DNA from 4 places in the Colwellia aquaemaris genome. Region 4 is predicted to be linked to each of the others. Evidence: predicted binding sites of a transcription regulator. Region 4 holds the regulator's gene; each other region holds the start of a gene.
The links. Region 4 encodes sigma-54, which starts transcription at its own class of promoters, with help from an activator protein. Its sites were predicted from a motif close to GTTGGCACGNNNNTNGNNT; they were not measured.
Positions count from the first base shown of each region.

Region 1 (3,171 bases), on a different contig from region 4:
ATTATGCTTAAGATAAAGGCTATTATCTTTTAATGCTGATAATACCGGTGCCATTCTATCTTTTGCACGATGCATCGACTTAATTAAGCTTTGATAATTACGCTGCGTTTTTCTCAATTTTTGCTGGCTTTGCTGCTTCAAACTAGCACTTGCATATTGTTGAATTTCATCATTCCATTCATCAAATAATGCCTCAGCAACATTCTCAATGGCACTTATACGGTCTGATACTTCTTCAGCAGATGATTTGCTCGCTTCATATTGATCATTAACCAATTCGTACTGAGCAGCTAAGTCACCACCGTCATAATTAATCAACTGAGATAACTGATCTAACGCTGACTTAAACTGCTGCTGTGCATCTTGTTGTGCCGTTTGAGCGTTTTCAACCCGATCTAGCATGATGTCGCGTTTATGAACGCCAACTTTTTCCATTGCTGAATAATACGCAGACTGACAGCCCAGCATGGCAACAGTCGTCAGAGCAATTAGTGCAATTTTTTGAAATTTATTAGCGTAATAATTTCGAAAAAGTGTCATGAACTACCTCCACTAGTGTAGCGAGCGGCGTCGATTATGCACCAAAGGTACACAATTGGTAAAAGAATCCAGCCTATACCAACCCACATTAATGCCCCAGCGATTGTCCAAAATATAAAAAATAAAATAGCCGGCATAATACGCCCTTGTACTAATTGCCCTAAACCAGGAATAAAAATACTACATAGTGCCGCTAATACATTGCCACCAGATCCTTGTTGCGCCATATAAAAACCTCCGAACGTTAAATTTTTGTTATTAAAATATCGTTTTATTGTCAATAGTATAACATTACCTTTATTAGATTTACTGCGCCTATTATTAATAAAAAGATAATTTTTGTAAAAATTTACTTTAAGCTACAGTTTAGTTAAACAGCTTTAATTCACTAACAAGAAAATCACTAGGTCATTAACGATAACGAACAATTTATACATTATGTCAACGCCTTACTAAAGAACGCAGCAAACGATTAAACAAAAAAAACCAGATACTTCTGTATCTGGTTTTTATTAAACTGTTTGTTTAGCTAACCTTTGCTAGCCAGCAGACATTACGCAGAAAATGAATTGCGCTTATTCTTTTGACGATAGGCAACAGCGCCTAAAGCAAGTAGCATCAATATTAACGTAGAAGGCTCAGGAACTTCTGCTGGTCTGTTTCGACGAGTGATGTCAAACTCACCATGTACATCATCATTAAAACATGATTCAGCCCAACTTAACGCAAGAGTTTTAGCATTTTTAAACATGTCTAAACCGGCAACATTAAAGCTAAAACTAATTTTACCTGGCGTTACGCTCCAAGAGTTATTACTCCCTAGCTCAGACCCAACTGTACGACCAAAAACATCACCATCATATCTTGCGCTACCGCGGCTATTATTATGGCGGTCACGAGATGTCCATGTACCATCTATAGCATATAAACCGCCCGTTGAAGAGTTATTTACCTGACCATTGCCCCATCGACCATTTTTCAACGAAAAGGCATAATTAAAATCAGAGCCACTATCAACTCCAATTAGTAAGTCACCATAAACAATTCTTTGTCCATAATAACCATGCTCGTTGTTATGTGTTTCGGTACCACTATTATGAGTAAAGTTTGCGAAGTTAGTAAAAATATCAACGGTAATTGTGTGCTCGGATGACCAAGAGACATCCATTTGATCAATATTATATGTGCTATCTCTACCATTAGCATCTCTATCACCAGCTGACTCTCTATCATCAATAGAGACTTGTGATCCACCAATAGTAATATCCGTAGCGTAAACATTGGCACTAACAAGTAATGCTGCTAACCCTAATGTTTTTAAACTTTTCTTAATCATCGACATCATAATATTCCAATTATATGTTGTTACAACTTCAACTGTAATAAACTTTATTTTACACCAGAAACAAAGCAAGAAACAAGCCAAATATAATTTACCCTTTAATTACAAGGGTATACCTTCGTAAGGATTTGTTTTAAGTATTTTTACTTAGTACGTTGTAAAATAGCTCGACAGTTAAAAAATAACCAGTAATTAAATCTAGCATATTGATGTTAATTATTCTGCTTAAAATAAAGGAAATATTTTATATCATAACGGTTTAACTCTAGCTTAATTAAATAACATCATTAAATTGCTAGCGTATAAAGAAAAAAAAAATTAACATAATTGCAACCAATAACATTATCGCTGTATGTTATTTTCATATTTTCCCAAGGCTCTGTTATGAACGACTCACTATTTCCAAATTTGATCAAGCCATATCAATCAATAAGTAAATTAAGAAAGGCATCTATTGCAATTACTTTAATGAGTGCAATATCGCTTGAGTGCTATGCAAATAACACGATAAATGAGCAATATGAAAAAGCACTTATCGCGTATCAGAACAATCAAATTGAAACATCTATCATTCACCTCAAAAACGTCTTGCAAGGGCAAGAAAATCATTTACCTTCACGAATTTTATTAGCACAAGCACTTTTAGCACAAGGTCAAGGTGCTTTAGCAGAAGTTGAATTAAATAAGGCTCAAAACGATAATGCCGATAAAAACCGCTTAGTCACCTTATTTGCTCATGCTTATATTTTACAAAATAAATATGAAGACGTGTTGAAAGTAACCAAAGCAGGAAATCGTGGAAATAAAATAGAAACTGATTTGCTTGTTTATAAAGGGCAAGCACAGATAGGCCAGAAACTCTATAGCTCAGCAGACGCGACATTCGAAGAAGCATTGCTTATATCTCCAAAAAATCAACTTGCCTTATTAGGTAGAGCACAAATTTCACTAAGAGCTAATAAGCCTGAGCAAGCAATGAAGTTTATTGAGCAAGCATTAGCAAATACCCGTCCTTTTATTAACGGCTGGATATTCAAAGCTAATTTACTCTCTCATATGGGAGATACTTCTGCCGCGTTAGAGGCCATAAATAAAGCATTGGCAATAGATAACCAGCAAATGTCTGCAAGGTTAACTAAAGCTATGCTTTACATCGACACTAACGATTATGCTTTGGCAGAGCCTCATATTGATTTCATTCTCAGTAAAATACCAAACGAACCACGAGCAGGATATTTAAAAGCAATTATTACCACTCATCTAAATACTGAGCAAAATAGTGATGGCAC
Region 1 covers NZ_BAAJLV010000005.1:40,576-43,746, reverse strand. Annotated here, with positions in the region: gene AC27HL_RS14470 (DUF2959 domain-containing protein) at 1-540, opposite strand, end outside; gene AC27HL_RS14465 (hypothetical protein) at 537-767, opposite strand; gene AC27HL_RS14460 (PEP-CTERM sorting domain-containing protein) at 1,094-1,885, opposite strand; gene prsT (XrtA/PEP-CTERM system TPR-repeat protein PrsT) at 2,267-3,171, shown strand, end outside.
Region 1: AC27HL_RS14460 (PEP-CTERM sorting domain-containing protein) is a predicted target of sigma-54. The motif match lies at 1,949-1,967, and genes of this name have one in related genera.

Region 2 (3,171 bases), on a different contig from region 4:
ATTTCTATTCCTATTTTAAGTCATCTATCTATAGACTATATTGCCGAGTTATTTTATTACTCAAAAAGCTGAATAAAAAAATCCGGCTTAAAAGCCGGATTTTAGTGGGATATACTTATGGTTTATACGTTGCGCTTTTTGCGACCTGCAAAACCTGTAGCAAGTAAGCCTAGACCAAATAATGCAATAGTTGTAGGTTCTGGAACAGTACTAACTCTAAATTGTGCGTCAAGTACGTTGGTTCTCTCTTCAACGGTTACAAAACCAAAACATGCAGGTTGACCATTTGAACATTCATAGTCAGCAGGCAATGTAGTTAAACCAGATAAACGAGTAGTTACGAAGTACTCAACATCGTTCCAACCAGGAATTGGACCATTAATATCTTGTAATACAAATGGAACTGTGAATTGAATGAAATCAGGACCAACTACAGGGACTAAAGGTAAATTCTCTAAACCAGTAATTTCAAAGATATCACCACAACCATTCGCATTATCACCTTGGAAATTAGCTTCACCATTTGGACAGCTTACGCCGCCATTAGGAGTTTCGAAAAAGTTAATACCAAATTCTAGTTGTGGTGCGAAGTATGGTTGACTGTTAGTTAATAATGCATCATATGCAGCGTCATCGCCTTTACCTTCCCAATCAGTAGGAATTAGTGCTAAGCCATCTAATACTGATGCACTCGTAAGAGAGTCACCTACAATTACCCAGTTTTCATGTGTAATTGCCGTACCTTGTGCCCATGCACCATCTGTAACCATAGTATCGTTAATTGGACTATCAATGCTTAGAGAGCTTTGTGGGTTGCCAGCACCCGCGGCTGGAGTACCCCATGTTAATGCAGTAGATAAAGCGTCATCGCCTGCTACGCCATTTGCCCAGTTACCATCAGTATTTAAAATATTACCTGCATTATCAGAAAGATCATTAACATCCCCCCCAGCTGAGTTACCAGTTGCAACAACATTGTCGCTAGTGATTGCTGTGTTTGACGTATCAGTATAACCAGCTTCAAAACCAGCTTGGTTAGTGTAAGCCCAGTTTGTAATAAGGTTGGCATTCGCTGTATTTGCTAGACCAGCGATAAGCAAACCTGATAGTAATTTCAATTTAGTGTTCATGCTTCATCTTCCTTAGAAATAATACAGATTTAATTCATAATTTCCTTAGTTAATGCAGAAGGTGTGCCATGTATTAAAAATCGTTTTGTTTCAATGCTTTAATGTTTCGTTGCTGGCAAGTGTGTAACAGTCTGTAAAATTAATTGACAATATTTTTTTGCAAATTGCAGCAATGTTTAAAGTTGTCGACATTTATTTTCACAACGAGTTGCTTGCCACTTCAATTTGGTAACACTTGGTTTTGTTAATGCTTGTAACAACTTCAATTTTTTTAACGTTTTTAGGCTACTCGTAGCAATACCATGGCTTTCAAATAGATAGGAGATTTGATAATACTGCCCATTTTTCGATACGACTAAATTATTACTTTCATCAGTTTGCAACATACTCTCTATAAGCCAATGTTGAGGAGTAAACTCATTAAGATAATAATCAACAGCACCTTCAAGCTTTGCATCGTTGTAGATATAGGTAATAGTGAACTTATCTTGGGTATTGGCTGTTATATTGCATTGAGCTGCAGGTAAAAATAGGTCTGGGGTGGGGTGAATTGAGTTAATTTCTAGGCATTGATTACCTTCGCTACTTGATGTTAGAAGCAAATTTCTTAAAGGGTTAGATATAAGAATTATAGCAGTTAGGCAAAGCATCACATTTTTATACTCAATAGTTGTTTGAGAAATTTCAGTTACTTTTTTATCCTCCGCAATTACATAGCGTTGTCCAAAATAAAAAAGCCAAGCCATAAAAGGCATATATATATACCAGCCAAAACTATTGTGATCTTGCATTAAATCACTTTGCATTTCTGTGACGTGTCCAATTACTATGAGTGCAGTTATTCTGATCCAGTTGGTGATCAATGCTCCAATAATAGCTATAGATATAAATAGAACGGCGTGACTATATTTTCGAATGTTTAAGAAGATAAATAAGCTTGAAATTGCCAATGAAACAATTAAATAGCGTAAACCACTGCACCCTCCAGCAATTTCAAATACGCCAGATGGTATTGCAATGGTATTGCCTTCAACAAAAATTGGAATTCCGGAGAGGTTCATTAAGTATGTTACAGCGTAGGTCGATATATTTTGTAATATTACCGTTGCCGCGCCCCAAATAGGGGTGAGAAAAATTAAAAATAGCGCTGGAAATAGCACTTTTATCGATGGTTTAAATATTAGTGTGGTAATCGCGGCTATAAATAATATAAAGCTAATACGATAGCCTGTAGGGAATTGTGCATTTATAGAAACCCACAATATATAGCTTGTCAAAATAACTGAAATTAAGGCGCCAAGATGAATTTTTTTATTAAAAATGAGTTCGCCCGACTGGAATAGTAACCAATATAGGTAGATGCAAATAAATGGAATTAAAAAAGCGTGCGAATAGGTACCATCATCAAAACTATAACGCCAAAAATTCTCAATAATAGGTAGCTGAGTTAACGCAATAGCTATATAAACTACTGCTAAGAGAAGTAATGAATTGTAGCGCTTTAAAAAATTCAAGTGTCACCATTTTATACGTGGCAGGCAAATAAAATAAGCGCATACCACGGCATATTTAACTATTATTTTGTTTCGTTAGTTTGCATTGCTAACCTTGCTTGTGCGAGGTGCTCTTTGATAGAGCTATCATTTTTGTCAATAGACTGAGCTAATTCCAATATACTTATAGCTTGCTGTATTTTATTTTTTTTAATTAAAATGATACCTAAAGTGTCAAGTACTTGAGGGTGCTTTGGTGCAAGCGATTTCGCTTTCTCAGCGTAAACTAAGGCATTATCGTATTGTTTTTGCTCGTAATATGTCCAAGCCAAATTGTTTAACGTTACTACGTCATTAGGGGACTGCTCTAATATAGATAAGTAGTTAGCAATTGCTTTTTGGGGTTTATCCTTAATATACAACTCAGCTAGTATTTTTTTGTAGGCGTTACTATTAGTGAATGTTGCTTGTTCCGTATCTAAAAATTTAATTGCATCCGTAGCTCTGTTAGCGGCTTTATATGCAGCTACTAACATTAGACCTACCGC
Region 2 covers NZ_BAAJLV010000007.1:55,371-58,541, forward strand. Annotated here, with positions in the region: gene AC27HL_RS16590 (THxN family PEP-CTERM protein) at 123-1,130, opposite strand; gene xrt (exosortase) at 1,307-2,644, opposite strand; gene prsT (XrtA/PEP-CTERM system TPR-repeat protein PrsT) at 2,707-3,171, opposite strand, start outside.
Region 2: AC27HL_RS16590 (THxN family PEP-CTERM protein) is a predicted target of sigma-54. The motif match lies at 1,183-1,201, and genes of this name have one in related genera.

Region 3 (3,171 bases), on a different contig from region 4:
GTAAAACCATGCTAAACAATACTGCTTTAAGCTTCATACAACACTCCAATATTTTATTATAAAACGTAAACCCCAATCACGCAGTTACAGCAATTAGCAAGCCAATTTTTATTTCCTTTTATTTACAACAAGTTAAGAAAAGAAAAGAAATTTACAATTAAGAACTGTAAAGCAAATAAACAGTTCGCAGAAATGTAGCCCCGTAAAACGCTGCACGAGCCAAAGAGTAATAAATACATATCATTAACTAACAAGTTCAAATTGAGGCTTTACGCTTTAATATGAGAATTAAATAAATGCTGCATAATAATTGAAACAAATAAAATACAACTTACAGCCATAACAGCTATTTATTTTGTAAAAGCGGCCTAATAAAGTAGATGAAATGACCACAAAAAAAGGCACCATAATTATGATGCCTTTTTTAAGAAGAATGATGCTTATTTTTTAGATTTACGAACCAAAAGCCCCATAATTCCTAATGCAAATATAGCTAACGTAGCTGGCTCAGGTACGGTAACTCCTACATTCGGCTTTTTACTAACAAAAAGGTTATCGTTTATTTGCGTATTGCCATGCCATGATTCAGCAATTACCTGCCCCCAAATCACACCATGAGGCGCTTCAATACTCGCTTTAGGTGCTAAAATAGAACCGTACATTGCGGCATTTATCGTTAATGTTTCCGCTTCGAAAAAATTAAATAGTATATTTTCAGAAAAATCGAATAATGAATTGTCAGAACCAGCAAAATTTCCCCAGCTGGTTGCAATATCAGTCCCCGCAACATTAAATAATACGGTATCGCCTTTATCCACTTCTGATAATAAATAGTCACTAAATAGCATATCTGAAGCGTCTAAATTAAACACATGCAAGTCGTTCGCTACACCATTGCTGCCAGCACCAACTAAATGTTGGGTTGACCATAAATCAGTCGCGGTGCTGTTTTCCGGCAATAATGCCAATTCAACAGCTAAATCAATTAATGCATCAAATTCGTCATCAAAATTAATCGGCGCAATACCACCTGACTGAACAGTACCGTTGGTAACTGTACCACTTGCAGTGGGTGTGTAATTACCGCCTACAAATACATCGCCCGCCACTTGGCCACTAGTGAAATTTAGATCACCACCAACCACTAACGCCGGCGAACTACTCGTATCGGCATATAATTGGCTACCATGTTTAATGTTGACACTGTAATTGCTAATGGAAACATCGCCGCCCGCGGCCATACGTCCTTCAACGTCGCTACTAGTTGCCGAGAAGTCTTTATGAATAAAAGCGTTATAGTTTTTTGCCGCTCCAAGATCAATAAAGCTGGCATTTACTGAACAAGTTACGCTAGACAATAATAAACCACAACTAACAACAAATAAGCGATTGAAATTCATATAAATACTACTCAAACAAAATTATTTAATGCTGGCGACAAAGCAAAGGTCAGACCAACCCGTCAACACATTGATATTTATATATTTAATACAAACACAATCAACATTAAATAATACATTGTAAATTTATCTGACAACCTAAAACTCGCATTACAATATAACTTGTGCAAATAACGACCATTTTATTAACTATCAATAAATAAGCAAAAATAAGTAAATCATTTATACCGTTACTGTTTGGTACTTGCCTTATTGCGCTTCAAAATCATCTTCGCGCAACTTCGCTGTGCCATCATTTTGTAGAACCCATAGCTCATTGGTGATAACGCCTGCGGCTTTATTCATTTTCCAGTCTGACTTTAATACCGCGCTGTTTTCATCAAGTACTTCAATGCTTGGCTCAACATAGTCAACACCTGAAAAACCATCAGCAATAAGTTGCTGCCAAAAACCTTGAATAGCTTCTCGACCAACAAATTGGCCAAATGGCATGGCATTCATTACCGCATCAACTTCGTATTGCGCCGCACAACCTACATAGTCACCACGGTTAAAGGCCGCTTTCCATCTAGCACTTGCCTCGTTAACCGCTTGTAATACGCGTGCTTGTGCTGGTTGTGAAACTTGTTTTTGCCCTATTTTTTGCTCTGTCATGTTTAGCTCCTAGCTTTTTCGATTAGCTTAATACTTGGTTAGTGGGTGATATTATGCAAAACTTGCACAACTCATACCTATGGCGTAACTGACATAAAACGGTTTAATTATGACAAAACAAATCCATATTGCGCTAATCGATTACCCGCAAGCACTGCAAAGTGCCGTGCATGGTTTAACTGAACTATTTACCATGGCGAACAAAATTGCCAATCAGCAGCAGTTAAATAGCACTTTTGTCATTCACCTTATTCAGCCTGAGAAACTTAATAGCCAGTTTGATGCTATCGCCAGCCAACATTTTGACCTAGTTATTTTGCCGCCAAATTCAAATGAAGAGTATTTTCAACAACCACCTGAAGAACTGCTGTCACTGTTAAAAACCAGCCATCATTCAGGGGCAATTTTGTGCTCGGCATGCGCCAGCGCTTTTACCTTGGCGCATACGGGTTTACTTGATAACCGTACGGCAACAACTCATTGGCAGTTAGCGGAACAGTTTGCTGAAACCTTTCCAAAAGTAAAATTAAACATAGAAAGTTTACTGATAAACGACGGCGATATTATTTGTGCTGGTGGGCTAATGTCGTGGCTAGACTTAGGGCTAGAGCTAGTTGCACAATTTATGAAGCCGCATATTATGCGCAAACTAGGTAAGCTACTGATTGTTGATACTGGTAAGCGAGAACAACGTTACTATGGCAGTTTTACGCCGTCATTTAGTCATGGCAACCAAGCGATACTTAACGTGCAACATTATCTACAAGCCAACTTTTCACAGCCAATCACCATTAAAAAATTAGCAGAAATTGCCATATTAAGTGAACGCACTTTTTTACGACACTTTACTAGCGCAACTTCACTTAAGCCGATGCAATACATTCAACGCCTGCGCGTACAAAAAGCCTGTGAATTATTAGAAACCAGCAAACAAAGTTTTGAACAAATATCTGCCAACGTCGGTTACGACGACGTCAACAGTTTCCGTAAAGTGTTTATTAAAGTAATTGGCCTTAGCCCAAGTGCCTTTAAAGCGAGGTTTGTTTAATTTCTCGATAATTTACGTAACTGGTTTTCCATTCTATTACAGCAAGTTAAACCTAGCTAACTTAATTGT
Region 3 covers NZ_BAAJLV010000008.1:53,480-56,650, reverse strand. Annotated here, with positions in the region: gene AC27HL_RS17255 (PEP-CTERM sorting domain-containing protein) at 1-37, opposite strand, end outside; gene AC27HL_RS17250 (choice-of-anchor A family protein) at 441-1,400, opposite strand; gene AC27HL_RS17245 (YybH family protein) at 1,650-2,054, opposite strand; gene AC27HL_RS17240 (GlxA family transcriptional regulator) at 2,164-3,102, shown strand; gene AC27HL_RS17235 (DUF2971 domain-containing protein) at 3,159-3,171, opposite strand, start outside.
Region 3: AC27HL_RS17250 (choice-of-anchor A family protein) is a predicted target of sigma-54. The motif match lies at 1,441-1,459, and genes of this name have one in related genera.

Region 4 (3,171 bases):
AAAATCACCTATAACTTTGAAACTGAATACGTCAATGCTGAAAGCTTAGAAAATACGGTTGTTGAAACAGTGCTACAACCTAAAAACAAACCTGAATTACCGAAAGAGAAAAAGGAAAAGCAGAACTAAATGTCAAAATCTACATTATCTGCAACGGGTTTAGCGAAATCTTATAAAGGCCGAAAGGTTGTTAAAAACGTTAGTTTAAAAGTATCGGCTGGACAAATTGTCGGCTTACTTGGCCCTAATGGCGCCGGTAAAACAACCTCATTTTATATGATTGTAGGCTTAGTAAACAATGATAGCGGTGCCATCGTATTAAATGACGAAGACTTAACATTACTGCCAATGCATGAACGTGCTCGCAAAGGTATTGGCTACTTACCGCAAGAAGCCTCTATATTTCGAAAATTGTCTGTATATGACAACATCATGGCCATTTTACAAACTCGAAAATCATTATCAGATATCGAGAAAGAAGAAAAGCTTGAGCATTTATTAGAAGAATTTAATATCGGCCATATTAAAGATAATTTAGGAATGAGCTTATCTGGTGGCGAACGTCGCCGAGTTGAAATTGCTCGCGCTCTTGCCGCCGATCCTAAATTTATTTTATTAGATGAGCCATTTGCCGGTGTTGATCCAATTTCAGTAGGTGATATAAAAAAAATTATCCTACACTTAAAAGAACGAGGCATAGGTATTTTGATAACCGACCACAACGTACGAGAGACCTTAGACGTATGTGAACATGCCTATATTGTTAGCCATGGTGAACTAATTGCAGAAGGTGACGCGGATCAAATTCTTGCAAATCAACATGTAAGAGATGTATACCTAGGCGAACAATTCACGCTATAGTTAATAGCAGGCTTTAGCAATAAAATAACAATGTGTTAAATAGTAACAGGGAAAAGAAAACCTAAATGCGTCCTACTCTGCAGCTCCGTATCGGACAACAGTTAACCATGACCCCGCAATTGCAACAAGCAATTAAGTTGTTGCAACTGTCGACTTTAGACTTACAGCAAGAGATTCAGGAAGCGCTTGAAAGTAATCCGCTGCTTGAAATGGATGAAAATCAAGTAAACACTTCAGAAAGCACCCCTGATAATTTAGAAGAGGCCTTTTCAGCCAATGTTGGCGAAGCCTCAGAAGTCACTCTTTCAGATGGTAGCGAAGATTCAGCGCCAACGATTGACGAAATAAGCTCAGCCGAAGGTTTAGCAAAAACAGATATTCCGGAAGAGTTAAATAACGATACCACTTGGGATGACAATTTTAGTGCCGGTGCTAGCAGTGGTGCGGTAGGTCCAGCCTCAGAAGATTATACTTATCAAGGTGAAACTAAAGACTCTATTCAAGACCACTTATTATGGCAAATGGAGCTAAGCCCTTTTACAGAAACAGACCAAGCTATTGCTACAGCCATTATTGAAGCGGTTGACGAAGCCGGCTACTTAACTGTATCTGCAGAAGAAATATTGGAAAGTGTTGGCATAGAAGACGTAGAGCTTGATGAAGTTGAAGTTGTACTTAAACGCATCAACGTATTTGACCCAGTTGGTGTTGCAGCTCGTTCCATCCCCGAATGTTTATTAATACAGTTAAATCAATTTTCCAGCGATACGCCATGGTTAGAAGAGAGCAAGTTAGCTGTTAGTAAATATATCGATTTACTTGGTAACCGCGACTACCGTCAATTAATGCGAAAACTGCGCTTAAAAGAAGACCAATTACGTGAAGTCATTCGCTTAATCCAAACCCTTGACCCTCGCCCAGGTGACAGTGTTATCAAAAGCGAAGAACAATATGTTATTCCTGATGTTTCAGTAGAAAAGAAAAATGGTCGTTGGACGGTCGAATTAAACCCTGACACTGCCCCTAAGCTTTCAGTGAATCAGCAATATGCGGCAATGTCTCGTTCAATGAAATCTTCTACCGACTCACAATTTATTCGCTCAAATTTGCAAGAAGCAAAATGGTTTATTAAGAGCTTAGAAAGCCGAAACGATACCTTGTTAAAAGTATCTAATTGTATTGTGCAACGCCAGCAAGGCTTCTTCGAACACGGGCCAGAGGCAATGCGCCCTATGGTTTTGAATGACATTGCTGAAGCGGTTGATATGCATGAGTCAACAATTTCTCGGGTTACTACGCAAAAGTACATGCATACGCCAAGAGGTATTTTTGAGTTAAAGTATTTCTTCTCTAGTCATGTTAGTACCGAAAATGGCGGTGAATGTTCATCAACAGCTATTCGTGAACTTATTAAAAAGCTCGTTTCTGCAGAAATTCCAGCCAAGCCGCTAAGTGATAGCAAAATGGCTGATATTCTGGCAGAACAAGGTATTAAAGTAGCAAGACGCACTATCGCTAAATATCGCGAATCACTTTCAATACCACCATCGAATCAACGTAAAAGCCTATTGTAGGTTTGGTTTATTTACCCGAAAAAGAGGATTGAAGCATATGCAAATTAATCTTACCGGACACCATGTCGATGTTACCGATTCATTACGTGATTATGTTAATGGAAAATTTGAAAAGCTTGAGCGACATTTTGATCATATAAACAATGTTCATGTAGTTTTAACCGTTGAAAAGCTTAATCAAATTGCTGAATCAACGGTTCACCTAAGTGGCAGTGAAGTACATGCTAAAGCTGAAAATAGCGATATGTATGCTTCTATCGATTCATTAATCGATAAGCTCGACCGCCAAATATTAAAATATAAAGGCAAAATTAGTAAACACTAATATCCCTCTCATTAGGTCTTTGAAGTAATTATGAAGTTGCAAGACATCTTAACTCCGGACTGCACAATATGTGCAGCTCCGGGCTCCAGCAAAAAACGTGTATTAGAATATTTAAGTAGCTTAGCTTCAGAGAAATTACCCAATCACGATACATTTCAGTTATTAGAGAGCTTAATTAAGCGTGAGAAAATGGGCTCTACAGGTATTGGAAATGGTATTGCCATTCCACATGGTCGTTTAGAAAATGCCGAAAAACCAATTGCCGTCGTTATCACCACCGAACAAGCCATTAATTTTGATTCTATTGATCATCGCCCTGTAGATATTTTTATCGCCTTATTTGTTGCTGAAGAAGAATGCCAAAATCACCTATGTACACTACAAAGCATTGCCCAAACATTTCGTGATAAA
Region 4 covers NZ_BAAJLV010000001.1:434,356-437,526, reverse strand. Annotated here, with positions in the region: gene lptA (lipopolysaccharide transport periplasmic protein LptA) at 1-129, shown strand, start outside; gene lptB (LPS export ABC transporter ATP-binding protein) at 130-861, shown strand; gene AC27HL_RS01975 (RNA polymerase factor sigma-54) at 927-2,435, shown strand; gene hpf (ribosome hibernation promoting factor) at 2,473-2,760, shown strand; gene ptsN (PTS IIA-like nitrogen regulatory protein PtsN) at 2,791-3,171, shown strand, end outside.